Regions from separate parts of the Desulfotomaculum sp. genome, predicted to be linked through region 2. Evidence: a T-box and tRNA genes for the amino acid it is inferred to sense, from the RefSeq annotation. Region 2 holds a T-box; the other holds one or more tRNA genes.
The links. A T-box is a leader RNA that pairs with one kind of tRNA and senses whether it is charged. The one in region 2 lies ahead of metG (methionine--tRNA ligase), so its partner is inferred to be a tRNA-Met.
Positions count from the first base shown of each region.

Region 1: it has a tRNA-Met gene. The T-box ahead of metG (methionine--tRNA ligase) is inferred to sense a tRNA for this amino acid. The anticodon was not compared.

Region 1 covers NZ_CEVWQM010000006.1:82,408-97,429, reverse strand. The annotation lists gene AC1U9Z_RS05435 (extracellular solute-binding protein) at 1-1,032, opposite strand, end outside; gene AC1U9Z_RS05430 (hypothetical protein) at 1,231-1,383, shown strand; gene AC1U9Z_RS05425 (double zinc ribbon domain-containing protein) at 1,716-2,054, shown strand; gene AC1U9Z_RS05420 (zinc ribbon domain-containing protein) at 2,064-2,816, shown strand; gene AC1U9Z_RS05415 (DUF4870 domain-containing protein) at 2,860-3,183, shown strand; gene AC1U9Z_RS05410 (DUF6591 domain-containing protein) at 3,202-3,693, shown strand; gene AC1U9Z_RS05405 (hypothetical protein) at 3,896-4,111, shown strand; gene AC1U9Z_RS05400 (S-layer homology domain-containing protein) at 4,138-11,214, shown strand; cyclic di-GMP riboswitch class I at 11,231-11,322, shown strand; tRNA gene AC1U9Z_RS05395 (tRNA-Met) at 11,642-11,717, opposite strand; gene nrfD (NrfD/PsrC family molybdoenzyme membrane anchor subunit) at 12,100-13,239, opposite strand; gene AC1U9Z_RS05385 (4Fe-4S dicluster domain-containing protein) at 13,268-14,050, opposite strand; gene AC1U9Z_RS05380 ([FeFe] hydrogenase, group A) at 14,077-15,022, opposite strand, start outside.
Region 2 covers NZ_CEVWQM010000016.1:20,425-35,446, reverse strand. The annotation lists gene AC1U9Z_RS10765 (spore germination protein) at 1-1,197, opposite strand, end outside; gene AC1U9Z_RS10760 (sigma factor G inhibitor Gin) at 1,630-1,818, shown strand; gene AC1U9Z_RS10755 (hypothetical protein) at 1,773-2,042, opposite strand; gene AC1U9Z_RS10750 (aminotransferase class I/II-fold pyridoxal phosphate-dependent enzyme) at 2,230-3,678, shown strand; gene tmk (dTMP kinase) at 3,711-4,334, shown strand; gene holB (DNA polymerase III subunit delta') at 4,327-5,334, shown strand; gene AC1U9Z_RS10735 (PSP1 domain-containing protein) at 5,324-6,172, shown strand; gene AC1U9Z_RS10730 (initiation-control protein YabA) at 6,147-6,461, shown strand; gene rsmI (16S rRNA (cytidine(1402)-2'-O)-methyltransferase) at 6,451-7,305, shown strand; gene AC1U9Z_RS10720 (hypothetical protein) at 7,428-7,844, shown strand; gene AC1U9Z_RS10715 (AbrB/MazE/SpoVT family DNA-binding domain-containing protein) at 7,904-8,164, opposite strand; T-box leader at 8,346-8,586, shown strand; gene metG (methionine--tRNA ligase) at 8,636-10,180, shown strand; gene AC1U9Z_RS10705 (TatD family hydrolase) at 10,421-11,206, shown strand; gene AC1U9Z_RS10700 (hypothetical protein) at 11,320-12,369, opposite strand; gene AC1U9Z_RS10695 (3D domain-containing protein) at 12,579-13,472, shown strand; gene AC1U9Z_RS10690 (3D domain-containing protein) at 13,654-14,586, shown strand; gene rsmA (16S rRNA (adenine(1518)-N(6)/adenine(1519)-N(6))-dimethyltransferase RsmA) at 14,834-15,022, shown strand, end outside.

The DNA.
Region 1 (15,022 bases), on a different contig from region 2:
TTTTTTGCCGCCCTCAAAGGTTGGATAGGGCAAAACAGTGTATTCCACAGCCTCCTTCACATTGTTTGGGTAGGTAATCTCCTCGCCATAAAAGAGAATACCCGCTGTCGAACCCACGGAGCAGAGGATATCGCCCGTCTTGGAGAGGTCGGAAGAATAGCCGTCATAAATGGCGTAGCCGCCTTTCACTGCCGCTTCAAAAACGACGTTCCAGATTCGTTGGAATTCCGGCGTGTCCAGCCTAAGCTTCTCTCCGTCAAAGAGGGAAACTCCCATTTGCTCCATGCCGACCTGAGCCAGATTGAAAAATGAATCGGCGGTAAAAAAGGCTTTTCCGTCATTTGGGATATCCGGCGTCTGCTCATCGGTCCAGCGGTGGTACTGTGCCGCCGCATCGGCAATCCCCTCAAAGGTGGCAAGGCTGCTCACCGTCACCCCGGTTGCGGTGGAAAAACGATCAAACAGGGTCTGGTTTAGAAAAAGCACCTCGGTGGACTTGGCAAAGGGAAACACATAAAGCTTTCCGTCAGGCAGTCGGCCTTCCTCCACAAACCGAGGCAGATAGTCCGCAAGCTCCTCGCCGGTAAAGTATCGGTCCAGCGGAGCAAGCAGCCCTTTGTTTGCGAGCAGGGCGACTGTGGCCGGATAGCAGGTGGTGATGTCCGGCATCTCGGGTGCACCGGGGTCACCCGCCGCAATCATAGTTAACTTCTCCTGAATGGCAGCCGAGCCGGAAATAGAGGTAACGCTGACCACAATTCCTTTTTCCTTGCCAATCGTGGCGTTAAACTCCTCGATATGCTCATCCATCATGGCCTGCATCTGTCCTCCGAAATTGTGCCACAGGGTAAGCGTTACCGGTCTTTTCGGATGAAGCCCGGTTGTTTGCCCGCAGGCAGTCAGCAGGACGAACAGAAGAAGCACTGTCCAAGCAATAGTTTTCTTGTTCATAAGATTACCGATTCCTTTCTGCAAGGCTTGTTTTATTATCGTACCGACGCCGAATAAACGTTTTTTGGTTAAAATTGCCAAGGGGTTTGACGAATCACCCCAAAAATCACCCCTGTTTTGGCCCGTAATCACCCCGGTGATGATTACAGCAGGCGTTATTCTCTATATGATGAAACTGAAAATGATAAAACTGAAAAGAAATGGAATCATCGTCTCTATGTTACCAAGCAAATCTAACTGAGTCAACGGTCTTGTGCCAATGCGAAAGAGGGTGGTTTTGTGCAAAAGGAGTGGTTGCGAGATAAAATTATTGAAGCAATCCACAGACTTGATTATTTTAATTTGCAAAAGCTCAGCACCTTTATTGACGAGTTGGAAAGCATGAAGGTGCAGGGAAAAGAAGGTGAGGGCACGGATCATGAGGATGGATAGAGGGCTTCCCCTGTTTACGGCAAAATGCCGGACGGTGCGGGACAGCGCCGGTTTTCGCCTGACCTTTTTCTGTGAGATTTGCGGCAGCGGATATACCACTCCGCCTCTTGTCTGCGACACCCCAAAAGAGGCCCTGCATTTGGGAGAACAGGACGCACGGCTGCACTTCAACCGATGCAATTGCTGTTATCGGTGGGTTTGCGACGAACACTTCAACGAGAATCGCATGATGTGTACAGACTGTGTCCCTCGCATCTGTACCCGATGCAAGTCCCACGTATCAAAAGGGGATACGTTTTGCGCCGTCTGCGGTCAGGGACAGGAGGAATGATATGGCAAGCTATAAGCAGCCTTGTATCCATTGTGGCGCATACATAGAATCGGATTCACGGTTTTGCCCCTCCTGCCAAAGCAGCAGCCCTTTTGGGTATCACTGCCCCACCTGCCTGCGGCCTGTAAAAAAGGGGCAACCTCTGTGCTCGGGCTGCGGCAGGGCTCTGTATATCCCCTGCCCCGCCTGCGGCAACCCCACCTTTGCGGGGGAAAAATGTGAGCAGTGCAGTGCGTCACTGATGGTCTCATGCGGAAATCCCCGTTGCGGTGCCCGGCAATTCTTCGAAAACGAAAAATGCACGGCCTGCGGCAAAAAAATCAAATCAAACAGGAAATGAGGTGAATCCATGCTGCAATCCTTTACAAGGAATTATGAAGACAACTCCACTGAGGCGGGTTTCCAGTTTACCTTTTACTGCGACCTTTGTGAGGATGGATACAAAAGCAGCTTCATTGAATCAGAGACCTACAAAAAGGGCCGGGGGCTGCGGGGGCTTGCTCAGGGAGTGGGCATGCTGGGAAGTCTGCTCGGCGGCCGCCTGGGAAACCTCGGGTATTCGCTGGAGCAGGGCGGGAACATTCTGTCCGATCGGTTTGAAGGTATGAGTCCCGAATGGCAGAAGGAGCATGAAAAAGCCTTTGAGCGGGCAAAAAACGAAGCCCAGCAGCACTTTAACCGCTGTCACGGCTGCCGTAAATGGGTCTGTGATTCCTGCTACAACGAGGACGAGGGCCTGTGCACCGAATGCGCTCCCCGACAGGAAATCGCCGTGGCAAAGGCCCGCGCCGACGCCATGCGGCGCAACATTGAGGAAACCGCTGAAAGCGCCACTGTTTGGAAGGGAAAGCTGGAAAGCAAGACGACCGTTTGCCCCGCTTGCGGCAAGCCTGCCGGGACAGGAAAATTCTGCAACAACTGCGGTGCTTCGCTGGCGCTGGCGGACTGCCCCAAATGCAAGGCGAAAAATGCGCAGGGGGTGCGCTTCTGCAACCATTGCGGAACGTCCATGACTGCGCCGGCCGCCGCCAGGTGCCCCGGCTGCGGCGGGGAAAACCCACCCGGCACAAGATTCTGCGGCGGCTGCGGCAACAAGCTGTAAAGCAAGTTCAAGATACATCATAAAAACCTTGGAGGTAGTTAGCGTGACAGAGCAAAACATCCACACCCCGGAGGACATCGAAAAGAACAAAACGATGGCAGGTCTTTCCTATCTGCTTTTCTTCCTGCCGCTGATTGCCTGCCCCGAATCTAAATATGCCAGATTCCATGCCAATCAATCCTTGATGCTCTTGATTTTAGGGATAGCAGGCAACGTGATACTGGGTATCATCCCGGTGATTGGCTGGATGCTGCTTCCCGTATTTGGCATCGGCGTTCTGGCACTATTCATCATGGGACTGGTGAACGGCTTTGGCGGTAAAGCAAAGAGGCTGCCCCTGATCGGAACGTTCGATATCTTAAAATAATTGAGGGGAGAGAGGAAGATGAAGAAGTTTTTAACGGGGCTGTTGGTCCTTTTACTGGCCTTATCTCTTGCCGGTTGCGGCGCAAAGGAAAAGGCGGCGGAAAAAGCTGCCGAAAAAATCCTCCAGGGTGCCGGCGTGGATGCGGACATTGACGGCGACAAGGTGGTCGTCAAGGGTGAGGACGGTCAGGAATTGAACATTGGCGCGGGCGAATGGCCCACGTCCGACCTGGCAAAAAGGATTCCCGAGTTCAAAGACGGCAAGATTGTCTCGGTGATGGAGGCCGACGATTCTCTGTTTATTATGATCAAGGAAATCTCGGAAGAAGACTTTACGGCCTATCTGGAAGAAATCAAGAAAAGTTTTACCGAGGAAACCTTTGCGATGAACACCGGCACCGGCATGATGTATACGGCGGTAAATGGCGAGGGCTTCAGTGTTACGCTCACCTATGAGAAAGACGCAGGGTTCAGCATCACAGTTGCGCAGGCAAAGCCGGAGGAAGAATAAAATCAAGATTTCCGGAACGAAAAAGAAAAAGAGATTCGCCGTCAAAAAACTATCGTAAAGCAATTGTTTTTCCAATTCCAGACGGGGGACGGCTTGGTGATGCACAGCGTAGCTGTTTTCACAATATGAATTTATACGAGGAGGATTTAGTTTGAAACACAAACTTCCGATCATTCGAGGGGATCCCCTATTTTGAGCTGAGGTGAGCTTCACAGATCAAGCGGATATCTTGGGCTGGGCGTTAAACGACTGCCTTTATATTGCTAAGCTCGGCATTATCAAGGGCAGCGACGGCAAATTCATGCCCCGCGCCGTGACCCAGGCCCAGATTGCGGCGGGATACGCCAACACCTCCAGAGAACAAGCGCTGGCCATGAGTGTACGAACGGTGGATAAAATGACCGGGTATACAGAATAGAAGATGGATTAATCGGGAGGGGTAGTATGCCGTTAAAATTAAGAAAAATAATATCCTTATTATTGGCGGTGATGATGCTTATCACCATGCCCATGAGCATACAAGCAGAGGAGGTTGATGATCCGCTCAATATAAGCGAAACAGCAGACCGCAGCATTCCACAGGAGGAGGGGGCCGCGCCGGAGCCGGACGATACTTGGCCAGAGCCGGGTGATATTTTGTCGGAGCCGGACGATACTTGGCCGGAGCCGGATAATATTTTGCCGGAGTTGGACGATGCTTTGCCAGTGCCGGACGATGCTTCCGCCGAGCCTGCAAAAATTGAAGTTAATTTAAACCCAATGACTGCAATCCAGAAGCCCTACTGGCCCGAAGGCAGTGCTGTGTCTATTCGGGAAAGAACATATGAGCAGATTCACTTAGAATGGACAGCGGCCCAGGATAACGGGTATGTAGAATATACTGTCAGCATATACAAGGGCAGTGAGCTTATTCGTCCGTCAGACCTGAATCTTAGTGTTCCTGAGTATTTAGCTCCCCTTCTTTTGCCGGGTACGAACTACAGATTCGAAATACAAGCTAAAGATATGGATGGTAATGTTTCAGAGGTGCTTTCCCAAACCGTCAGCACCCTTTCAGAAGACGGCTTTGCCCCGCCTTATTGGCCTACGGGGAGCCTCCTGAACGTAACCGATAAGACCCATCATACGGTCAGCCTGAGCTGGTCTCAGGCCGAGGATGGCAAGCAGACGGATAATCCAGTGACCGGCTATAGGGTTTATCTAGAGGATACCCAGGTTGGGACGGTTACCGGCAGCTCGAATACATCTTATACGGTTACCGGCCTTTCACCCGATACTGCATATACCTTTAAGGTGGAGGCGGTGAATGAAAAGGCTATGTGGACAATCGATGGCCCCAGCGTCACCGTCACGACCAATCCCCAGACGGCACAGGGAACCACCGAACTGAGGCTTAATGCCCCGCGTAAAAATATCAACGGCTCTCTTTATATGGGCGACACGGTGGTCCTTGAACTGATTGCTGCCGAAACCGTCATAAACCCTACGGTTAAGGTTGCCTATGAGGAATGGAATGACGAGAGGAAAACCGTCCAAGCCGCAACGAAGGAGGTCACACTGACCGAAACACCAGCCAACAGCAAAATTTACAAGGCGGATTTTGAGCTGACCGAAGGGATAAGCAAGATAACCTCTCTTCAAGTTGCAGTTCAAGCTGAAACAATAACCACAAAGCCAAACCTTGCTGTGGCAGGCCGTTTGAAGGTAGAAGCAGTTCCCGGTGCGATGAGTCCTGAGGAAACAGCGGAATTCAACAAAATCATAGCCGGTTCCTTTGTCAGGGTGAGCAAAGCCGGCACGAATAGCCTTACTTCACGGTTTCCCGAGGGGAGCCCGGCGGCCACCTTAGAAGGTCTGGAGGGGGCTTATCAGCTGCAGCATTTCCTGGGCTATGACACGCTGCTTCACGAAGCTCCATCTGTCGAAATCAAAGCAGGATTAGAAACCGGGCTGACCTATGCTCCGAAAACTCCTGCCCGGGTTAAAGTCCGGGTTGTGGAGGACAGCTCCGGGAAGCCTCTTAGTAATGTGGCAGTCAAGGGAGAGGCAACTCTGCTGAATGACGGAACATACACAATTTTCGCCAGAACAGATGAAAATGGCTATGCCGCAGCAGATGGCCTCTATTTTGCCCAAAATGTAGCGACAGATTCATATATTGAGCTTAAGGCCGTCTATCAGACAGATTCAAAAAATCCAGCCGATTGGTATGAAGATGCCTCCTTATCTGAAAACATATCGAAAATAGGAGACAACCCGGTTGAGGTCAGGCTGAAGAAAGTGCCGGTGGTGACGTTAACGGGGACAGTTACGAATCATAACAATGAGCCTATAAAAAACGCCAATGTGCTGATGACCCAGACATATACCAATGGTTCAGTTATCAATACATCCTGCCTTACTGGCGATAATGGCAGTTATACCATGCAGGTGGCCAAGATTAACGGTGAAATTTCCGTTAATACAGAGAGTAATTCCGTGGAGAAAGCAATCACCCTGAATGACGGAACTAACACCCATGATGTGAAAGTACCACTTTCTGAACTGGCGACCCTAAATCTAATTGTGAAGACAATGAATTTGTCTGGAATTACGACAGCATTGGATTTTAACTGGTTCAATCCTCGTCAGTTACGTGTCCAGATAGTGAATATTACAAAGCAGGAGACATCCAGTGTGTATTTACCTGGCCCAGATTTCCCTTATTTTAGAACAAACGGAAAGCCCGGAGATAAAATAAGGATTACGCTGGATGGAGAAGGGTTTAGTTATGGCAGCGTCACAGTAGATGCCACTCTGGATGAAAACAATTATGCCGAGGTCACAGCTGTTTTAAAACAATATGGGCGTGTTAACGCCTACATTACCGATCGAGACGGTAAACAAAGGCAGGGCGAGACCAGATACTTGTATGTGTACAGAGAAAATGGCAGCTATGTGGGAGCCTGCCCTTCATCTGCTCCAAATCTTTCAGGTTATCTGCCAAGCGGTAGATATAAAGCTGTTATATCTTGGGAACAGAAAAGGATAGCTAACTTCTCGCAGTGGCAGGATGACCCCAAATGCGTCCTGCACAGCGAAGTATTTACGGTGCAGGACGGCCAAGTCACCGAGCTTGGCAGCAAAGCGCCCATATATACAGCCGGGGATTCCCGTTATTTTCGTCATAACGCAGCCAGCGGTCTTTCTTCCAGTCATAGTCTAGCAACACCCGGCACGATTATGACCCTGCGGGCTGTTTACGATTATGATAAAGTTGTGGTAGTTTCCGAAAATCTGGAGCTTGTGGCTGATATCCCGTCGGGTACGACGCTGGTTGAGGATTCAGTTGTCTATAGGAGGATAAAGGGCACAAAAAATGTAACGCCTGTTATCGACGGCAACCGCATTACCCTTGATTTAGAGGATGAGGTGTCCGCCGCCGGTTCTCTGACTTATCGGGTCAAGGTTCAGGATATAGAGGATTACAAGGAAATCGGAGCCAGCTTCCGGCTAAAGTATAAGATCTATGGGGAAACCCAGCTTGAAGAAATAGGCTCTGTTGCCATTAGTAGCAAAAGGATTATTTTAAATGCACCCACCGAGGTGGAAAAAGCTGATGCGTTAAAACCTGTGAAGCTCAGCGGTCTTGCCCCTGCTAATAATATAGTAGAGCTATGGGACGGCAATATTATAATTGGCGAGGTAAAAGCTGCCTCCACAGGCCTATGGTCTGCCGCGGTTTCGCTGCCAGACAGGGGGATGCCGATTTTCCATTGCATTACGGCAAAAACAAGGAGCGAGGACAGGGAATACACTGACTCTGCTACGGTTCTCGTAGGAGTTGAGGGGACTCAACTTGAGCAGATTATTTTTACCCAGGGGGGTAATACCAGAGGAATAGACCCCAAATCGGAAGTAACGGCATTCCCTTTCGCCGTCGATCCCCGTAGTAATGTTGAGGTTAGTGCCATCTTTAACGATGGGGACAAGGTAAAGAATGTGAGGATAGCAGGAAATAGAGCTGAACGCAACGGAAATGCGTTTACCACTCATATTATGAACAGCATCACGAGCATCCCGGTGGAGTACAACGAAAAGAGCCTTGAGCTTAAGGAGGTTCTAAAATATGATCACGGGAAAGTGCCGACATATATAACGGAAGCAGAAGTAAGGTTTGCAGATGCGACCAAGACAGAAGCGGATGTCAAGTATGAGTTTGGTGCAGATGGATATCTGAACTCCTTAGACCTTCCGGCAGTCAATCTGACCATGGGGAATGTGAATGCAACCGTTAGTATGAAGGCGGAGCAGGTGGACTTTGATCCGGCCAATGCCAAAAGCCGTACCCCTCTAGGAAATGGCATGTATGGCTATGATTTTTCCTATGAACTGGTAGATGGGAAATATGTTATTACAGCCTATCTGGATAGACGTCTGTTGCCAGCATCAGAGGGAAAACAGAGAAACAGAATGATGACTATGTCATCTGTTGCTACAGGTCTTAAATTTGTCAATACCTCCATTGAAGTATACAGTAAGGGAGAATCCCTGATGGGAGCCTTTGGCGATCTTTCAAAATCAGCCAAAATGGCAGACCTGCTCATAAACTATGAGAGTGTGCGCCCCAACCTACAGCCCCACATGGCAGAGTATTATGACAATCAATTGTCAAGTATGGGCAAGGATATTTTGGTGGGCAAAACCCTTGGTCTGGTGGGAGACGGGGTAGGGAGTGCCGCCAATTTTGTTCCTTTAGTGGGTCAGGTTGTAAGCGGGATAGCAGGGATCATATCCGGCAAGCTTTTGGGGGATATGTTCGACAATGAATTTGACTCCGATTACAACAGGCTAACCACCCAGTTGAAGGGCTTGTCCGGCTGGCCGAAGTGGGACAGCGGTAATGAATGGGATGGCTGGTACTGGTATGATGGCGATAGTTACTACAGAACCGGGAGAACAATAATCAACCCTCGCTATATTTTTGATCCTAGCGGATATGTATATGAAGCCGTGGAGGATAACCGGATCCAAGGGGTAACGGCCACGGCTCTCTATCTTCCTACAGACAAAGCAGATAATGCAGCGGAGGCCAAAGCCAGCACTGAATGGGAGTTTTGGGATGCGGAGTGGTATTTGCAGGAAAATCCTCTCACTACCGATGCTGACGGCAAGTACGCTTGGGATGTGCCAGAGGGCTGGTGGATGGTGCAATTTATTAAGGATGGTTACCAAACTGCATATAGCGACGCTCTGAAGGTATTGCCGCCCCAACTGGACATCAATATCCCCATGGTGCAATTAAGTTGGCCCCAGGTTGAAAAAACCGTATGGGGCAGCGGCGGTCGCTATGTAGATGTGTATTTCAGCAAATACATGGATATGAGTGCTTTTGAGGCCGCAAATGCAAATGCCATCAGTCTTGCCGATGACAGGGGCAGACTTGTTTTGGAAACTTTCAGTTCCGCTTTGAATGCAAAAACCGGGGCTGGCGGACTGAGCCTGACAAAGGCGGTGCGCTGTACTCCGGCAAGCCCGTTGAAAGCAGGTCAAGAGTACAAGCTGACGGTAAACAAGGCCGTGGCGGATTATGCGGGTTTCTCCATGGAGGAGGACTTTCTGGAAACTAACCAAGTGACTCCTACCGCCCTTATCGGGGGTTTGAGCGGAAGAAATATTGAAGTGAAGCCGGGAGAGGATATTACCCAGTCAGTTAAAGATGCAGTGAGCTTTACCGCCGTTGATCCGGCAATGGAGGACAGCTTGGATAAGAGGCTGGTGTTCACTTCTTCTAATGATGGCGTGGTAAGAATTTGGGGTGAGGGTGACGAGGTGAAGATCCTTTCCCTTGCCGAGGGTACGGCGGAAATAACCGCAGTATCGGTAGATGATCCAGACCAGGCTGCGAAATTTAACGTAACGGTAAAATATCCTCCGCTGCCGATAGGCGTTACGCACATGACCATATTGAATGCCGATGGTATGGCATTGACTGACTTAAGCATTTATACTGGGAAGACCTATGCGATTAAGCCTAATTTGTTCCCGGAAAATGCCACCGACAAGACCATAACCTACAGCTCCGACAACGAACAGGTAGCCACAGTCAGCGCATCCGGCGTGATTAATGCTCTGGCTAAAGGGATAGCGGAGATAAGGGTCAGGACGGAGAATTCGGCAGTCATGCAAACCATTCACTTGACGGTTCTCCCCGCCCAATCGGGAACAGGGGAAAATGGGGGTAGTGGCGGAGGCGGCGACGGAGGCTCCTCAGCTGATGATAGCAAGCCTACCATCATCACACCTCCTGCAGCAACCGAGCAGCCTGATCCGCCCGCCACAGCGGAAATCAAGGTAGACGTTAAAGTGGACGGCAGCGGCAAGGCGACGACTAATGTATCGGATAAGGCCGTCACCGATGCCATCAAAGCGGCCCGGGATTTGGCTAAAAAGAATGGAACCGAGAAAAACGGTATCGCTGTTTCCGTCAACATTTCAACCGATAAGGCCGCAAGCAGTCTTTCGGTCATTCTATCGCCAAAGGCCGTGAGTGAGCTTGTCAAGGCAGGCGTGAAGGAGCTTCGGATTACCAGCAGCACCATTACCATCTCCTTCGATCTGACCTCGCTCACGCAATTCCGGCAGGCAGGCGGCGATGTAATGATTAATGCAGCAAAAGCAGAGGTCAGCAAGTTGTCCGCAGCGGCCAGAGCCGCCATTGGCAACCGCCCGGTGTTTGACCTTTCGGTACAGTGCGGCGGCAAGACCGTTTCCGGCTTCGGCGGAGGGCTGGCATCGGTAGCAATGCCCTATACCCTGGGAGCAAATGAAAAGGCCGGCAATCTCTTTGGCGTCCATGTGGATGGCAACAAGGTAAACTGGCTCACGGGCTCCGGCTATGACAGCTTCGCCAAGCTCCTGCGCTTCTCCACCGGCCATTTCTCAACTTTTGGCATCGGCTATAAGGACGACGTACCGGTATTTAGCGACATTGCAGAGCATTGGGCCAAAGCGGACATCGAGTTTGTTGCGGCGCGGGGCTTGTTCGCCGGCACCGGCAACAACCAATTCAGTCCGGGTACCAGTATGACCCGCGGCATGTTTGTCACCGCCCTGGGCAGGATGGCAGGAATTGACACCACAGCTTATAAAATCAGCAAGTTCACCGATGTAACCGCTTCCTCCTACTACGCGCCTTATGTGGCATGGGCGGCCGAAAAGGGCATCGTCAGCGGCACAAGCACGACAACCTTTGCGCCCGACCAAAACATCAACCGCGAGCAGATGGCGGTTATTATGAGCAATTATGCCAAAGTCTTGGGCTACACCGTATCCAAGACCCGCGAAGCAGTTACCTTTGTCGACAGCGGCAGCATCGCAAGCTGGGCCGAGGACGCGGTACAATCCATGCAGATGGCCGGTATCCTGACGGGCAAAGACCAAAACCGCTTTGATCCCGCCGCTTCTGCCACCCGCGCCGAAGTTGCAGCCGTCCTCCACCGCTATGTGGAGCTGGTGATCGACAAGGCCAAGAAAAATTAAATAGCCCGAACGATCAAATAGTTAAGGGCAAACCTGTCGAAAGGCAGGGACGCAAAGCCGAGAGTCTACGACGCTGTGAAAAGGCGCTATGATCGTCTGGCTGCCGCAACAACACATAAAGCCTGCCCTTCTTGTTTACGAGGGGCAGGCTTTATCATTGATTACCGGTTTCTGTGTATTACGGACAGCGATCTGCTTTAATCCGCCGCCTTGCTGTGGCACAGAGCGTCCATCATTGCACTAATCGCCCTGCGGTCTTTCTGCATCACAGATGCGGATTTGTCGGATAAGCCGTGCTTCCTCAGACTCGGAGAGGGCTTATTTCCGACAATAAAAAATCGGAGACAGGCTCTCCGGACAAGAGGTGGTTGCAAACGGGGTTTTGGACAGGAAGAAACCCGCAATCCCCTGTAGGATGCGGGTTTCATGGTTGCGGGAGAGGGACTTGAACCCTCGACCTTCGGGTTATGAGCCCGACGAGCTACCAACTGCTCTATCCCGCGACAACTTGTTTAGTATAACATCGAAATACGATACTGTCAAGCATCTGTAATTTTATTTCTTGATTATTGGGATATATTCATTTAGCAGAGGTTATCCAAGGCAGGCCAACATGTTCTGTTTCGTAACAATGTTATCTTTTGGTACAAAGAAATCCTATGGGATGATTCTAAATAGCACAAATAGTGTGAATATCTACCCATATTGGTTCGTTTTTAGGCCTTTTGTAAGCGGCATGAATTTTGCATTTGTTAGGCAAGAAGGCAATAAAAAAAGAACCCGAACTTGTGTCGGGTTACAGAGAAAAACAATACAGGCGCAAAAGTTTTATTAAAAAGGGCCAAGGTCTCAACGAGTCCTTTGCCCTTTTTCCCAACATAGATATTAGGCTGTATGACCGTGATTATGATCAAGTATTTTGAAGTTTTCTACAATGAAACAGTAGGCCAGTACACCCATGGCAACTAAACCGGCACTCACAATGAATTCCCAGATAGAAGGAATATAGGAAACGCCGGTTGAACTCATCATACCGATTACTACAACGTTCATACGGTTTAGCACGACGCCACAGCTTACCAGTAAGCCAAAGGTAAAAAGACCATTGCGAGTGGCACTAAAGCCGCTAAAGCAAATAACAATGGGCACGATGATGCCAAAGATTATTTCAATTAAGAACATATTAGCTTCAAAGGTGCCAGAGAACACGAGGCCAAATACACCGCGACTAATTAAGTCGTATATTTTCAGGACCAGGTAGAAAATCATAACACTGCCTGAGATCCTGATTAGCTTGCGTAGAATGGGAATAGGAATCCAGTGATCGTAAGCTCTTCCTGCTAGGGTGGTTTCCACGCAAATCATTGCCGGTCCAACAAAGAAAGAGGACAGCAAGAAAAACAGGAAGATTATGGGGGACCACCATAAGGGATAAAGCTTATCAACCATAAGCAAGTACAAACCACCCAACGAAGATTGGTGTAGGGTGGGGAAAATAATACCAACAATCATTAATACAGGCAGGGCCTTTTTGAAGATATCGTGATACTTTGTTCCGATGCGCTCGGTGGCAATTTCACCAAATTCTAAGATTTGCACCGTCGTGTAACAGGAGACACACCAGAAAACCTCAAACAGTACAGAGGAATGACCCCAGGATACAAATGGACGCCAAAAGTTAAACCATTGGCCGATATCCAGGAACAGACCAGCCATTACCAACAAATAACCGATTAATGAGGTCAACATTGCGCTGCGAGCGATGGGATGGAAATAATCCTTGTGTAGAACGTGTACAATAAGAGCAGTACCATAACCACCACCGGCCAAAGCAACACCGCAGAGAACGTCAAAGCCGATCCAGAGCCCCCAGGGCCATTCGTCGGTTAGGTTTGTAACCATACCAAGACCGGTTACCAAACGAAATACTATTACGCCAACGGCAATAGCAGATAACAGCATGAGCAATATGCGTGTGGGAGTTATCTTAAAACTCCACCTTTGGGCTTGGGCGTGAGACGCCATATATATCCCCCCAGTTCTCAGAAGTAGTTTATGCCTTGATATTTTTGTCTTTATCCTTTGCAATCTGATTACGTCTCTTTGTATAGTGGTATAAGCCTGTTAGAATAACACCCCAGGCAACACCCACAAAGGGAGTGGCATGCATATAGGCTTCGGTGTAGCTGGGCAGTGAACGCTTGGTTAGGTTTGTTTTAAAGCCCAACTGTTCAAAGGGCACGTCGGAAAGGTACATCCATTCGGTGCCGCCAACTTCCTCTTCGCCATAGATATGTTTTACATACTTAGGATCTTTGCTAATAGTGGCTTTGGCTTCTTTTAGTAAGGCTTCCCTATCGCCGAATTTGAAAACGTCGGCGGGACAAACGGATACACAGGCAGGTGCTTCTCCCTTTTGCACCTTGGTGTCACACATCATACATTTTGTGACTAGCGGAAAGGGTTTTTCCCATTCGTACTTAGGTACGTTAAAGGGGCAAGCTACCATACAGTAACGACAACCAACACAAAGGTGAGGGTAGTAAATTACTGGACCTTCCTTTGTCTTTTGAAATGCCTTGGCAAAACAAGCAGAAACACAGGCAGGCTCCTTACAGTGAAAACATTGTTGCTTGATAAAACGCCAGACTGGCTCTCCCTGCTTATCTTTTACCTCTTTAAATTGAACCACGGTCCAGTTTTTATCGGTCAGTTTCGCAGTGGGTCCGATAGAGGGGTTTTCATCCCAGTCGTTCTTATTCCATAGTTTACAGGCAACGGTGCAACTGCCGCAGCCGACACATTTAGTCAGGTCAACCAATACGCCTTTTGACACGGTTATTCACCTCCCAAAATATGTGATTACGCATTGTTTCTTTTTACAGTTAGTTGTTTACCACGGTCGGTATAGTGGGTATGCAGTAATTCATGGGCCAGGTGACTGTTGGGGTTATCCATGAATTTTTCATAAAGAGCCAGTACTTCTTGGTTTTCATAGCTCTTTCGTTTGGCATAAATATGGGCATCAGCGTTATAAAGGCTGTTGATACGGGCTTGCCGAACATCATCAGAGGGTGGTAAAGAAGTGCGAGGCTGACCACCACCACTGATACAACCGCCAGGACAACACATAAACTCAATAAATTGCCAGGGAGCTTCTTTCTTGCGGACAGCTTCCAAAATTGGTCTGGCATTGCTTAGTCCATGCACAACTGCGACTTTAATTGTTCCCACACCGGGAATATCTACAGAGGCCTCTTTGCAGCCTTGCAAACCACGGATTGGTGTTAGGTTTAGCAAGGCTTCTGGGGGGTCTTGTTTGGTAATTAAGAAATAGGCGGAGCGAATGGCAGCTTCCATAACCCCACCGGTGGCACCAAAGATTAGGCCTGCACCGGTACTCTCACCCATGAGGGTGTCGTATTTTTCATCCCCTAAGGAGTTTAGATCAATACCTTTGGACTTGATCAAGCGGGCCAGCTCACGGGTGGTCAGAACAACATCCACATCCCTTAATTCTGGCTTGCCAGCATGTTTTCCGGCACTGTTCATTTCCGGACGTGCTGACTCAAATTTTTTGGCGGTACAAGGCATGATCGACACAGAAAAAATCTTCTCAGGCTGAATACCCTTTTCTTTAGCATAATAGGTCTTAATTAAGGCACCCAGCATTTGCTGCGGTGATTTACAAGTTGACATATGAGGTAAAAGATCGGGGTAATAATATTCACAGAACTTTACCCAACCAGGGCTGCAGGAGGTAAACTGGGGCAGGGGTTCGTGAATATCGCCGGAGATTCTTTTGATT
Region 2 (15,022 bases):
CACCGGGGCTGGCAGACGGATACCCGCTTCCCGGAGGGTTTCAAAGGCCATCTCCATCAGCAAGGCCTCAAAATAGGCAGGAAAGGGAACCCCTTGCCTTGCTGCGGCAATACCAATAAATAATGTGGTGGGAATCATCTCCTGATGAAAATTAGTGATGGCAATATATAAGGCCGGTAATACCAGTGCCATAAAAAAGGTAAAGTACCTTAGCCAGCGGAGAAGGGTAGGGAAGTAAAATGTGTAATAATAGTCCTCCGCTGATTGGAATAAACTCATAAATTCCCCGGGTACGATTAGTGCCAAGGGGGTATTGTCAGTAAAAATGGCCACCCGACCCTCTGCCAGACTGCCAATGACTTTGTCAGGTCTTTCCGTGACGATTACCTGAGGGAAAGGTGAGTAGGGTTGATCTTGAATAAGTTGTTCGATGTTGCTGCTTTCCAGAACAATATCAATGTCAATATTATTTACTCTTTTTTGTACTTCTTGCACTAAATCCTCTGATACGATACCTTTTAAATATACAATGGCTATGTTTGTACTGCTTATTTTGCCAACCGTTGTAGTTTCTACAACTAAATTGGGTGTAATCAGCCTCTTACGCAGCAGACTGATATTGACGGAAAGGGTTTCAATGAAAGCTTCCCGAGGGCCCCTCACGGCATTTTCAACCACTGGTTCAGGGATGGAACGCATCTTATAGCCCTTGCATTCTACAATAAAGGCTTTAGGGCAATTGGCCACAAATAATACGATGTTTCCGGTAAGAACCCCGTTGATAACCCCAGCGAAATTGCTAACCTGTCTCATTTCTGCCCTGGTAATAAGTCCGCCATGATTGAGTAATTTTAACAGTTCGGGGCCGGTTTTTTCTTTCCGGCTGGATTCTAGTAAGGGTTGCATAACACCCCGATCCAATTCATCCTTGTTAATCATACCATCCATGTAAATTAATACCACTTGTAAAGCCGGTTCTTGACCTAGCGGAAAAGGCCTTTCTACAAAGTCACCATTTTTGGCCAAAAGGGTATTCATAAAAGCCACATTTTGCTTTAAAGAGGATGAAACGGGTATATTACTTAGTTCGTCGTTGGTATAAACGTTACTCAAATCCAGTATTTTATTTTCTCTTGGCAGGTTAAAATTTCCATTCTTTGAGGAAATAAAATACTTAAATTTTTTTAGCCAACCCATTTGCGTCTCCCCTAGCATTTGGTAGATATGGAATAGTATTTTCCATTAAAACAAAAATCATGTAAAAAAAGAAAAAACCTCTAAAAAGAGAACACAAAAAGGGTTGGCGCACAAAGGGATGGATGTATTCAATGCAGAGAACGACCCCCGTGTCGTTCCCTGCAATTTGCTGCAGTTTGACTAAAAAGAGAAGTGTCGCTTACTGCTCAAAAGCAGTTTTGCGACACTCTTCATGGCAACTCCATTTTTTTCTACAAACACACCAATTTTTTGTAGGAGCATACGATAGATTAAGAGAATACTTCTTTGTACACGATCAGAGAGAATTCTATGCTGCTGGTCGGCACTATCCGAACAATGATAATACAAAGTTATTATTCGGATAGAAAAATTTGGTTAAACTAGGATTAAAAGAGGGGCAGGAGGTTAGTGATGAAAGATACACCAAAATGTATATTGTGCCAAACTCAAATTGAAGCAAGCAATTTTGGCATTGTAATTTTAGGAAGGTGCATCTGTACCAATTGCGAAAAGGAGATTACTAACCTTAGTTGGGATGATCCTAATTACGATGCCTATAAAAGAGGTCTTAAGAAAATTTGGTGCTTTAAGGAGGCCTGACTTTTGGCAAGGGCCTCTTTCTTTTTTTCTAAGCGATATTTTCTGTAAGCTAATTCAATATCATTTTTTATTTCACGCAGGGTAAAAAGATCAATCCCGGTACCTGTGGCAATTTCTACATCACTTTGACCAACTTTCCATAGTCGGATCAACTTACTGACACTGGTGCGGTATTTCTTTGACAGAGCCTTTTCGTCAATCTGCGGGGACATTTGTTGCCGCATAATTGTCTCCTTTCCATGGCTTGTGCCAAGATATATAATTTCACCAGAAGATATTATCTTTATTTTTCCCAGCCTTGGCCGAGCTATAAGATTAAACAAATGGTAATTTAAATAGAAACTAAAATAGAAGATAAAATTTGTATGTGATAAAATGAATTGTTAAGAAATTTTAAAAGGTATGTGGTTTATGAATCAAAAGGATGCACCTCTTTGGCAGGCAATAAAAAAACAGGTCAACTCTAGGTCTGTGCAGCTGCATATACCCGGCCATAATGGAGGGCAGGCGATAGCAAATGAATTTAAGACCATAGCCGGCCGAGGCATTTTTCAAATGGATTTGACAGAAATACCGGGGCTAGATGATTTACACAATCCAGAGGACGTGATTGCCAAGGCTCAGGCATTGGCCGCGGACCTATATGGTGCAGATAAAAGCTATTTCTTAATTAATGGGACAAGTTGCGGCATAATTGCACTGATTATGTCTCTTTGTAAACAGGGGGGTAAAATTATTATCCCCAGAAATGCCCACCGTTCCGTATTATCAGGTCTGGTTTTAGCCGGGGCCGAGCCAATTTACTATCAACCGGCTGTGTTGCCGGGATTTGGCTGTTTGGTTGGTCCAGAGCCAGTTCAGATTCGGGATTTATTGCAAAAACATAGGGACGTTAAAGCAGTAATCGGTGTTAGCCCCACTTATTATGGTATAGTTGGTGATATTGCCGGGGTTGCTAAGATTTGTAAAATGGCCGGTGTTCCGTTGTTGGTGGATGAGGCCCACGGGTCCCACCTAAGATTTCATCCTGAGTTCCCTCCGGATGCCCTCCGCAGTGGGGCGGATGCTGTCGTACAGAGTACTCATAAAACAGGGGGCTCCCTAACTCAGTCATCGCTGCTTCATCTTAAGGGGGAGCAAATAGAAGCAGGCTTGGTAGCGGAGGCTTTACGTATGTTGCAAAGCACCAGTCCTTCTTATATATTAATGGCTTCCCTGGATTTGGCCAGACGGCAAATGGCCCAGCAGGGCAAAGACTTACTTAGTCATACCCTGGAACTGTCCCATTGGTGCAGAGAAAAACTACTAGGTATACCTGGGGTTCGCTTGTTAAGTGTTGAAGAGCTTGGGCTGTCCGGTGCTATGTATTTGGATCCTACCCGCTTAACCATTTCCTTACTGGAGCTTGGTCTTACTGGCTATCAGACGGCGGAACTTCTTGCTGAAAGATATGGCGTTATTGTGGAGATGGCCGATTATGCCAGTATTGTGGCAATCCTTTCAGTGGGTTCCCGCTTGGAAGATTGCCACCGCTTAGTGGAGGCGATTGGTAAAATTGCCGTACTTCCGTCAGGGAAGCCCCGGGCAATTCCCCAAACGGTGGTTATGCCGGCACCGGAGGTGGTATTAAGTCCCAGGGAAGCCTGGCAGAGACTGGGTCAAAGAACTTCTTTGGAGCAGTGCTTGGGGCAGATCAGCGGTGAAACAGTGGCTGTTTATCCACCGGGTATACCGGTAGTTGGCCCCGGTGAAAAAATTACTGCCTCAGTTTTAGCGTACTTACTAGAGATTAGGGCACAAGGCTATAAAATTCAGGGGCCTGAGGATCCAACTTTAATGACTTTGAAGATATTAACTTAGTTATCTACTTTCGGTTAAAATGGTAGCAGGAGGTGTGCTCAATATTTATTGTATGTGAGGGAGTAGATGGTTCAGGTAAAAGCACACAGCTAAACCTATTAAATAAATATCTTAACCAAAAAGGAATAAAGACCCTGGTTACCAGAGAACCAGGGGGCACTCCTGTGGGGGAAAAAATACGTGAACTGCTCCTAGATCCAAATTATCCAGAACTAATGGACCGCACCGAAGCTTTGTTGTATGCTGCGGCGAGGGCCCAGTTGGTTGCTCAGGTGATGCGACCTACACTTAAGCAGGGCATCGTGGTTCTGTGTGATCGATATATCGATTCCACCCTGGCCTATCAAGGCTACGGTAGGGGGATGGATTTAGACTTTTTAAGGAGTATTAATAAATTGGCCAGTGGGGGCCTGGCGCCTAATTTAACGGTATTGCTTGATTTAGCCCCGGAGGAGGGACTGGCCAGATCACGTAGGGAGCGGGCCGCCGATAGGTTGGAGAGCCAATCCCTAAATTTTTATCATAAAGTACGTGAGGGTTACCTGGAATTAGCCAAGCGCAAACCAGAGGCTTATTTGGTGGTGGATGCACGACAGGAAAGGGAGCAAATTCATCATATTATTTGTACCCGTATAGGTGGGTTGCTCAATGTCTAGTTTGAGTAGTATAATAGGCCACCAACAAATTGTTAGGATGTTAAAAAATTCAGTGCAAAGGGAACGTGTGGCCCATGCCTATTTGTTTATGGGGCCGGCTGGGATTGGCAAATACACCGTTGCCCAGGGCTTTGCCCGCTTATTGCTGTGTGAGGTCCCAGATAAAGAGGAAGCCTGTGGCAATTGCCGGGCCTGCCGCCAGATTGATAGCGGCAATCACCCGGATTTACATTTGTTGGAGCCATCCGGGGCAACCCTGAAAATTGAGCAAATAAGGGAACTGCAAAGGCAGGTGCAGTATAAGCCCTTTCAAGCCCCCCGGCATGTATTTATAATTGAGAAAGCGGAGGCCATGACGCAGGAGGCAGCCAACTGTTTTTTAAAAACCTTGGAAGAGCCGGGCAGTCAAACCGTTTTTATTCTCCTGAGCGATCAACCCTATGGTTTACTGCCGACCATTCTTTCACGCTGTCAACAACTACAATTTCGTCCCTTGAGTAATCAGGAAGTTAGTAAAGGGCTAGTTACCCTTGGTAAGATAGCGGTAGAACAGGCCCAGGCAGTGGCCCCTCTGGCAGGGGGAAGTTTAGGCCGTGCCCTGAAGCTTACAGGGGGAGAGGAACAATGGCCACGAAGGGCCAAAGCCCTAGGGTGGCTAAGGAGACTGCCTCAAATGGGTCAATATCAAGCCCTGCAGGCGGCCGAGGAATTAGCTGCGGATCGGAATGAAGCAGTAGAATGCTTGGAGATTATGCTTTTTTGGTTTCGGGATTTATTGGTTTATCATTATACAGGTCAGAGAAAGGTTCTTAATAATCAAGATAAAATGGATGATCTTTTGTCCCAGGCCAATTGTTATATGCCGGGGAAATTAGTGCAAATAATTGAGGAAATAAAATTGGCCAAGGAAAAAATACTGGCCAATGCCAATACACGTATGACCCTGGAGGTAATGCTGTTGAAAATACACTCCGATGGAGGAAATGACTATGTCAGTTAGGGTGGTTGGAGTACGCTTTAAAAAAGCAGGTAAAGTATATTATTTTGATCCAGTAGATATTTCCTTGAATAAGGGAGAACATGTCGTGGTGGAGACCACCAGGGGCATCGAGTATGGAGAGGTTGTGGTTGCCCCAAGGGATGTGGCGGATGAAGAGGTTGTGGCACCTTTAAAACAAGTTTTGCACAAGGCTACACCGGAGGATGACCACCAGGTAGCAGCAAACAGGGAAAAAGAACAGAAGGCTTACGAAGTTGCTTTAGAAAAGATAGCCCTGCATCAATTGCCCATGAAATTAATAAGTGTGGAACAGACCTTCGATGGTAATAAAATAATTTTTTACTTTACCGCGGACGGTAGAATTGATTTTCGGGAGTTGGTAAAGGACTTAGCCGCTGTTTTCCGTACGCGCATCGAGTTACGCCAAATTGGCGTCCGTGATGAGGCTAAAATGGTAGGTGGTTTGGGGTGTTGTGGACGTGAACTATGTTGTGCCTCCTGGCTGGCGGATTTTGCCCCGGTATCCATTCGGATGGCCAAGGAACAAAACCTATCATTAAATCCCACCAAGATTTCTGGCATCTGTGGTCGCCTGATGTGCTGCTTAAAATACGAAAATGATGTTTACGAAGAGGCCAAGGCAGATTACCCTGAGATAGGTACCCAAGTGTTAGCCCCAGATGGTGAAGGGAAGATTATTGCGGTAAATATTTTTAGAAAGACGGTAAGTGTAGAATTACAGGAAAGCAAGGTCATTCGAGAATATCCTTTAAGTGATTTGAAAATAAAAAAAGGCCGAGGTGAATGCAACTGTGGCTGCCCTGCCCGGCAGGATTAATCGACTGGAACAGTCCCTTCGTCAAATATGTGACGAAGTGGATCGCTTAAAACAAGAGGTGAAGGAACTAGAAGATGAAAACGCCCGGTTAAGACGGGAAGTAGCAGGCCTCTATCTGGAAGACGGACAGGGTGCTAATGCTCAGAAAAAACCCGGGGCGAGGAATCTTTGGGATTTGTATGATAAAGGTTTTCACATTTGCAATATGTATTTTGGTAAAGGCCGTGAGGGAGAGTGCATCTTTTGTTATGCATTGATGAACCGGGGAGATGCACAGGATGGAACATAAAACAACGGGAACGTTATATCTTTGTGCAACCCCCATTGGTAATTTAGAGGATATCACCCTGAGGGCATTGCGGATTCTCAAAGAGGTGGACTGTATCGCGGCTGAGGATACCCGCCATACCCGGAAGCTCCTAAGTCATTTTGACATCCACACGCCCTTGTTGAGCTATCACTCCCATAGCAGCGAAGGAAAAGAAGAACAACTCATTATGCGATTAAAACAGGGTGAAAATATTGCCCTGGTTTCAGATGCTGGCATGCCCGGCATTTCTGACCCAGGGGCAGATTTGGTGAGGTTGGTCTTGGAACAGGAAATTATCGTGGTGCCACTGCCGGGGGCCTCAGCGGGAATTGCAGCATTGGTTGCCTCCGGTCTTCCTACAAATAAATTTGTCTTCGAGGGCTTCCTTTCCAATCAGCGAAAAACAAGGCGTAAACAGCTGCAGGCCCTAAAATCCGAACAGAGAACCATGATTTTTTATGAATCACCCCATCGTCTAACAGATACCCTTAAGGATATGCTGCAGGAACTGGGAGACCGTCCCGGTGTGGTGGCAAGGGAACTGACAAAGGTTCATGAGGAATTTAAAAGGGGGCTGCTTTCCCAGTTGCTGGTACACTATGATAACAACCACCCCCGTGGGGAGGTTTGTTTAATTGTGGGTGGGGCGGCAAAGGAAGAGCTCGGTGGAGAGGTGACAAATCAATGGGCTGAAATTTCCCTTGCCGAGCATATAGAATCACTGCTGCAGCAGGGCTATGATAAGAAGGAGGCGATTAAACAGGTGGCAAAGCTGCGAGGTCTACCCAAGAGGGAAGTATATGCAGTGGTGCATAAGGCTTAAGGGTATTTCTTGGGGGTCTAGCTGTAAGCTTTTTTACCTGTTAACACCAAATGATGGATAAGAAAAAATATTCTGGCAATTATTCAGGGGTTAATTTATAATAAGCCCAAGGGGTGGGTTTGATGGAAGAAGTTTTAAAATTAATCCTAAATAAAATTGGCAATATGGACTGCAAGTTAGATCAAATAGATAATCGACTAAATGCTGTAGATAATCGGTTAGATCAAATAGACAACCGACTGGATGCTGTAGATAATCGGTTAGATCAGATAGATAACCGACTGGATGCTGTAGATAATCAGTTAGAGCAAATGGATAATCGATTAGATGCCATAGATAGTAGGCTGGGCGGCATTGATAACCGATTGGATAATATGGAACAGGAGAATGAGAGAAGGTTTAACCAGTTGGAGGTTGCACTCCAAGAAATTAATAAAGATATAAAAGATATTAAGCATAAAGACATAGTTGACAGTTGTTATTATGATAAAAAGATAAAGGCCCTAGAAAAAGAACTGTTTAGAATAAAGGATATGTAAGAATTAATAACATCCAATAAAAACGAGAGGCTGCATCGGCCTCTCGTTTTTATTGGATGTTATACAACTTCTTTATTAACGCTTTCTCCCATGGCGACAATACACTCGTGACATACCATTTTTCCTTTGTAATGGGTAACATCCGAAGCATTACCGCAGAATACACAAGCGGGTTCGTATTTGCGTAAAATAATTTTCTCGTTATCCACATAAATTTCCAGGGCGTCTTTTTCGTCTATGCCCAGTGTACGGCGCAATTCGATGGGAATAACCACCCTGCCTAGCTCGTCCACTTTACGAACAATACCTGTGGATTTCATTCCGCTATCCCTCCCTATTATGCAATCGACACGATACCAGATTTTACTACAACTAATCATACCAGTACTAACCGAAATAGTCAATATTTTACTTTTATTTTTGTAATTTTATGGTATAAAATTTAAAGTTTTGGGGAAAACTTGACATGTGAAAATTTGTTTTATAAAATCGTTGTATAATATAAAAGCAATGATAGGGATGAGTAAATTGAGGCTGCCCTTAAAGAGAGCGGGGTAAGGTGAAAGCCCGCAGGGTAAGAGCGATTGAACATGGCCTTGGAGCTGCTGGTTCGAATGGATAGCCTATTAGGGCCAGCCGGAGAAGCAACGTTAATGCTTATGGTGCATGTGCACAACGGAGGCTGTCATCTTAGATGACAGTGAATTAGGGTGGTACCGCGGGTAATAACCTCGCCCCTGTAAGGGAGCGAGGTTTTTTATTTTCTAATTATAATATAAGAAGGGATGTTTATGAAAATGGGCAATTTCTACATTACCACACCCATATATTACCCCAGCGATAATCTGCATATCGGTCATGCCTATACCACGGTTGCAGCAGATGCCATGGCTCGCTATAAGAGGCTAACTGGCTACGATGTATGGTTTTTAACCGGTTCGGATGAACACGGGCAAAAAATTGAACGAGCTGCCAAAGCCAAAGACCAAACCCCAAAGGAATATGTGGATCATATTGTGGACGGTTTTAAAAGGCTGTGGCAAAGGCTGGATGTAAGTTATGATGACTTTATCCGTACCACCGACGAACGTCACCGCAAGGTGGTGCAAAAGTTTTTCCAACAACTTTATGAACAAGGGGACATCTATAAATCTGAATATGAAGGGTGGTACTGTACCCCCTGCGAAACATTCTTTACTGAATACCAGTTGGCCGAGGGTAAGTGTCCCGATTGCCAAAGGGAAGTAGAAAAGGTTAGGGAGGAAAGCTATTTCTTCCGTCAATCAAAGTATGCCGAACGCTGGTTAAAGTTCATCGAGGAAAACCCAGATTTTATTCAACCAGTATCCCGTCGTAACGAAATGGTTAGTTTTGTGAAGCAAGGTTTGGAGGATCTTTGTGTCTCCAGAACGACCTTTGACTGGGGCATTCAAGTACCCTTTGATCCCAAACACGTGGTCTATGTTTGGGTGGATGCCCTAACAAATTACATTTCTGCCCTTGGCTATCATACGGAAAATGATAGCCTTTACCAAAAATTTTGGCCCGCTGATATTCACCTGGTAGGGAAGGACATTGTGCGGTTCCACACCATTATTTGGCCCATGATGTTAATGGCCTTGGATTTACCTCTGCCAAAGAAAGTTATTGGGCATGGCTGGCTGCTGCTGGATAGTGGAAAGATGTCTAAATCCAAGGGAAATGTAGTGGATCCCCACTTGTTAATTGATAAATATGGGGTTGATGCGGTGCGCTATTTCCTCCTAAGGGAACTTCCCTTTGGCTCCGATGGTTTATACTCGGAGGAAGCCATGGTAAAACGCATGAATACAGATTTAGCCAATGATTATGGCAACCTATTATCCCGATCTGCTACGATGATGGAAAAATACCAACAGGGTGTACTTTCGATGCCCGGCACCCCTGAGGGGCCAGATGCTGAACTGATTGATTTGGCCGCAGCTACACCCAAAATGGTAGAAGAATACATGGAGAAAAGTGAGCTATCCAACGCCTTAGCGGCCATCTGGCAGATGGTCGGCAGGGCTAACAAGTACCTTGAGGAAACAGCTCCCTGGACCTTGGCTAAGAATGGTCAGAACGAAAGATTAAATACGGTATTATATAATGTGGCCGAAATTATGCGCTTTGCCACGGTTATGGTTACTCCCTTTATGCCAAACCTACCAGCCCGTGTTTGGCCCCAATTAGGCATTGAGGATAAACCAGAACTTCATACCTGGGAGAGCCTACGTTGGGGTAAACTCCCTGCGGCAACCACCGTCAAACGCGGGGAAGTGCTGTTTCCCCGGATTGATTTGAAGACACTGGAATAGGACTGGGTTATGTTACTACCATGGGTGGTGTTGTTGGTTATCAACAACACTCCCCATGGTAATTTTTAACTATTAGCCATTGGCCGTCAGCCCTTCGGACTTTGGGGTATTTCTTAGGGGTCGGCAGGGGCTTTTGTGGAGCCTATCCAGTAAAGGCAGGCGTAATTGGCAATTCACGATTTGACAGGAATTATGATGGACCCGACAAGTGGCTGAGGGCTGAAAAAGGAGGTTAACGAAATGCTCATAGATTCCCACGCTCATCTTGACAACCCGCGTTTTCAGGAGGATTTGGACCAGGTGATTGCCCGGTGCGAAGAGAAGTTAACGGCGGTAATTAATGTGGGATATGATCTTGCATCTTCTAAACGATCGATTAAATTGGCCGAGACCTATCCTTTTATTTTTGCAGCGGTGGGTATTCATCCCCATGATGCCAAGGAAGCTCCGGAAAACTATCTGGAACAGCTTAGAGAAATGGCAGAGCACCCCAGGGTGGTGGCCATTGGGGAAATGGGGCTGGATTATTATTACGACTTATCCCCCAGGGATATCCAACAAAGGGTTTTTCGAGGGCAACTACTCTTGGCAAAGGAATTAAAAAAACCCTTTATTATTCATGACCGTGATGCTCACGGGGATATTATGCAGATATTACGAGAGGAAGCACCATACCCTGCGGGGGGAGTCATGCATTGCTTCAGTGCCAGTTGGGAGATTGCCCAGGAATGCATGAAACTTGGCTTATTTATTTCTCTGGCTGGCCCGGTAACCTTTGCCAACGCCGGAAAACTAAAGGATATAGCGGTTAAGACCCCCTTAGATCGCTTATTAGTGGAAACAGATTGCCCTTATCTAACACCGGTACCTCACCGGGGTAAGCGCAATGAACCAGCCTATGTTCAACACACCGTAGATCATGTGGCAGAGCTAAGAAACATGAGTGCTAGCGAGTTGTCCCTACAGGCGGCAGAAAATACCATTCGATTGTTTAATCTACCTATAATAACCAAGGGAAATAGCTAACGGTCATAGCCATTAGCCGAAAAGGCCATGAGCCATGGGCTATGGCCCATGGCCTGCTTAGTCCTATCGGTTATGGTTGTTTGGTAAACCTACCATGAGCAACTAAGTATTTATTAAACAGGGCTAAAGGTTAAATCGTCGATGAGAGCAGCGCAGGTATTCGATGATTCCGGTGTAAATACAAAGCTAAGCATAGCGGATGTTGTACCCTCCGGTGCCACACCAGAAATACGGAATGGTTGATAGGTATCACTCAGATCCTGGGATCGGATTGTTTGGTTAACGGAATTAATAGGGTTGCCTGAAGCATCTAAGTACATGATCTGGGCCATCAGAGTAAAGGCACAGGGGTTCATCATTTTTTGCAAAGACCTGGCCCAGAAAGCCAGCTCATAGGATTGGCCGCCAACAACATCAGGAACACTTCTGACCAGACTGGCGGGCCTGGTTGGGCAAAAACCTAATTCCACCGCTTGACCAGTTCTGCCATTGGGGTTTGGTGCGACATTTTCACCCTGCCAATTAGTGGGGATATTTCCGGTAAAATCTTCAAAGGAATCTTGAATACCCAGGGTTGCGGTGTCGCAACCATCGGGGAAAATAGAAATAAACAGTTGGGTTTCCTCAACCACTTTAATGACTAAAGAAATAGTGGCAATTTGCTGAATGCGGTTTGATTTATGCAGATCAAAGTCTACTTGGAGATCCACATTGCGAAAATCAATTTCTATATTATTGGGGTTCATAACAATCAGGGCAGGTCTAACATCGATCACTTTAGTAAAAGATATATCCTCACCCAAATGACGCACATCATCGTGTTTATCTACATAATAGATTTGCTTGTGAATAGTGCCATGAATGCGAATACCCTTTAGCTCTCTGGGCCCACATACGGCTTCACCTACATGGAAAGTGGCCTTTGGGCTGTTGCAATTGGCTGGGTGATAACCTGGGTAGAAATTTTCTGGGTTATTGGCATGGGCAGGTGGGGTACCGCCAAAAATCGGTTCTCCCTCTAAGTCACGAACAACCACATCGATATGATCGATCTTTTTAGCCTGTTCATCCAGACAGGTAACATTATCTACCGTCACAGATGTCACGATGTCACCGATTACCACTGGCAATTTAACCAGTTGACAGATAGTGCCGTTTGGCATAATCAAAACCTCCTTTCTATTTCTATGGCCGGGCTTGGTATATATAGGCAAGCATGACCGCTGATATAGTATATTCGTGAAATGGACTAAACGGGCGTGTCCCCTTGAAAAAAAGCCATCCGTCTTTTGTTTAGAATATTTCCAACGAAATGGAATAAATTACCAAACACTCCCTTTAACTGACATATTTTAGGTCCCGGAGGAATATATTGATTTCTAAGGGCACTAAAATGTTTAAAGGGGGTATCGTTATCGGGATAATAAATAAGAAGCTATGGCAAGATGAAGCCTGTCGGCTCCTCTTAGGGGTACTCATTATTGGGATAGCCTTTATGGTTTATTGCTTCTGCTGTGCCAAACACCTGCTAATTATTGTGGATCAACAAGAGATTCCCGTCATACAGTTTCGGGGAACTGTAGCGGATGCATTGCAAAAAGCACAGGTAACTTTAAGAAGAGCTGATATTGTTGAGGTACCCTTAAACTCAACCGTTAAGGATGGGGCATCTATACATGTAACCAGGGTTGATACAGAGGAAATAACAAACCAGGAGCTTATCCAGTATAAAGTGGTCAAAAAACCGGACTATAACCTTCCGGCGGGGGAACAAAGGGTAATAAAACAAGGCCGATGTGGACTGAGCCGGGAGTATATTCAAATAACCTACCAGGATGGTAAAGAAGTAAAAAGGGAGCAATTAAGAACAGAAGTTGTCAAAAAACCAGAACCACAGTTGGTTGCTTATGGACCACAAGTTATGGTTTCACGTGGAACCTCCAGATCCGTGGCAGGGGGAGCCGTCAGAAACCTTAGTAATTCCATGCCGCTAGAGGATAACAAAACAATAACGGTTGTTTCCACGGCATACACCCATACGGGAAACCGCACGGCAACGGGCATTTATCCCTCTGAGGGCATTGTGGCAGTTGACCCCAGGGTAATTCCCCTGGGAACAAAATTATATGTCGAAAACTACGGTTATGCCGTTGCTGCGGATACAGGTAGCGACATTAAAGGCAATCGGATCGACGTTTTTTTTAACAGCTACGATCAAGCTATTCATTGGGGTAGGTGTACGATTAAAGTGCATCTAGTAGAATAATAGCCTAAACCGGAGGGTACACTTTTCTAAAAAAATGCGATTATCTGTTGTTAGACCGTGGAATATGTAAAAATTTTTGAGGAGGTAAGTATCATTCACTGGGAGAATAAAGATTCCTAATAAGACTTAGGGGTCAGCCAGGAGCTCTGGTTCCGGTTGGCACCACTAAGGGAGGGATTCTATGAATTGGTGCCCAGTGGAATGGCCTACCCAAACGCCACGTCCCACATTAGCGGGGCTGGAAGCAAAACAATCAAGTAAAAAGGCTGCTAAAGCAGCGTTGATCGGTATTTCCGTTTTAATTGTCATGACTTTGGTGGTTTTAGGTTTTGCCCTATGGTCAGAAAAAATAACCATACCTAAAATGATGGTTGAGGTAAAAGGTTTTGTAAATGAGTTGGTAACCGGGGGGATACCGGTACATCTTCAAGTAGCTGGTAAAAGCGAGGTTGTTCGTACAAGCAGTAGGGATGTTAAGGAGTTATTGAAAGAACAGGGTATCCAATTAAAGCCGGAGGATATCGTTCTACCAGCATTAACTACGAAATTAGAAAAAAACATTTACATAGAGGTAGTCCGTGTAGATGTTAAAAAAGAATATAATAACCGGGCCATACCCTTTCAGGCTGAACGCCTTGCTAACCCTCAAATGGACCGGGGAATTGTTAAAAAGGTAAAGGAAGGAAAAGAAGGTCTGCAAAGGGAGATTTGGGCTGTTCGATATGAAAATGGTATAGAGGTGGCCAGAAACTGCGAATCGAAAGAAGTCATTGCCTGGCCTATAAATAGTATGACCCAATACGGGACTTTAAGTATGGTTAACCGTGGTGGTCAGGATCTTCGTTTTAACAGGGCAGTGGAAATGTTAGCAACAGGGTATACCTACACTGGTAAAAATACGGCTTCAGGTATACCACCCAGTTCTGGGATAGCGGCAGTTGACCCGGCAGTTATTCCCCTGGGAACTAGATTATACGTGGAGGGCTATGGCAAAGCCATTGCCCGAGACACAGGAGGAGCGATCAAAGGAAATCGCATTGACCTATTTTATGAATCAGAAAATGAAGCCCTTGCTTGGGGGAAGCGGAATACGAGGGTGTATGTTTTGGAGTAGCAAATGGTTTTTGTTATAGGATAACTTTTGTAGAAGGAGTAAGGGGTCTCTCACATTTGCTGGAGAGACCTTTTTAGCCTTCAGCTTTTTGGACTTTAGGGCAGTTCATGTGTCAACCTTGGGCCGTCAGCCTTTGAGAGACTGCAAAGAGCAGGCGTAATTGGCTGATGGCTAAGTTAACAGCCTATTGTGATTGCCAAATAACGGGTATAATAGCTATAGACTAAACAGAGGAAGGAAATGTACCTTGCGAGAATTAACATCACCATCCGTGGTTAAAGAAATTATTAAGTCTCATGGCTTTAGGGTAAGGAAGGCTTTAGGACAAAATTTTCTCATGGACGCTAACATTATTGATAAAATAGTCAATGCTGCGGATTTAGCCCCAGAGGATCTAGTGTTTGAAATTGGGCCTGGACTTGGGGTATTAACCAGG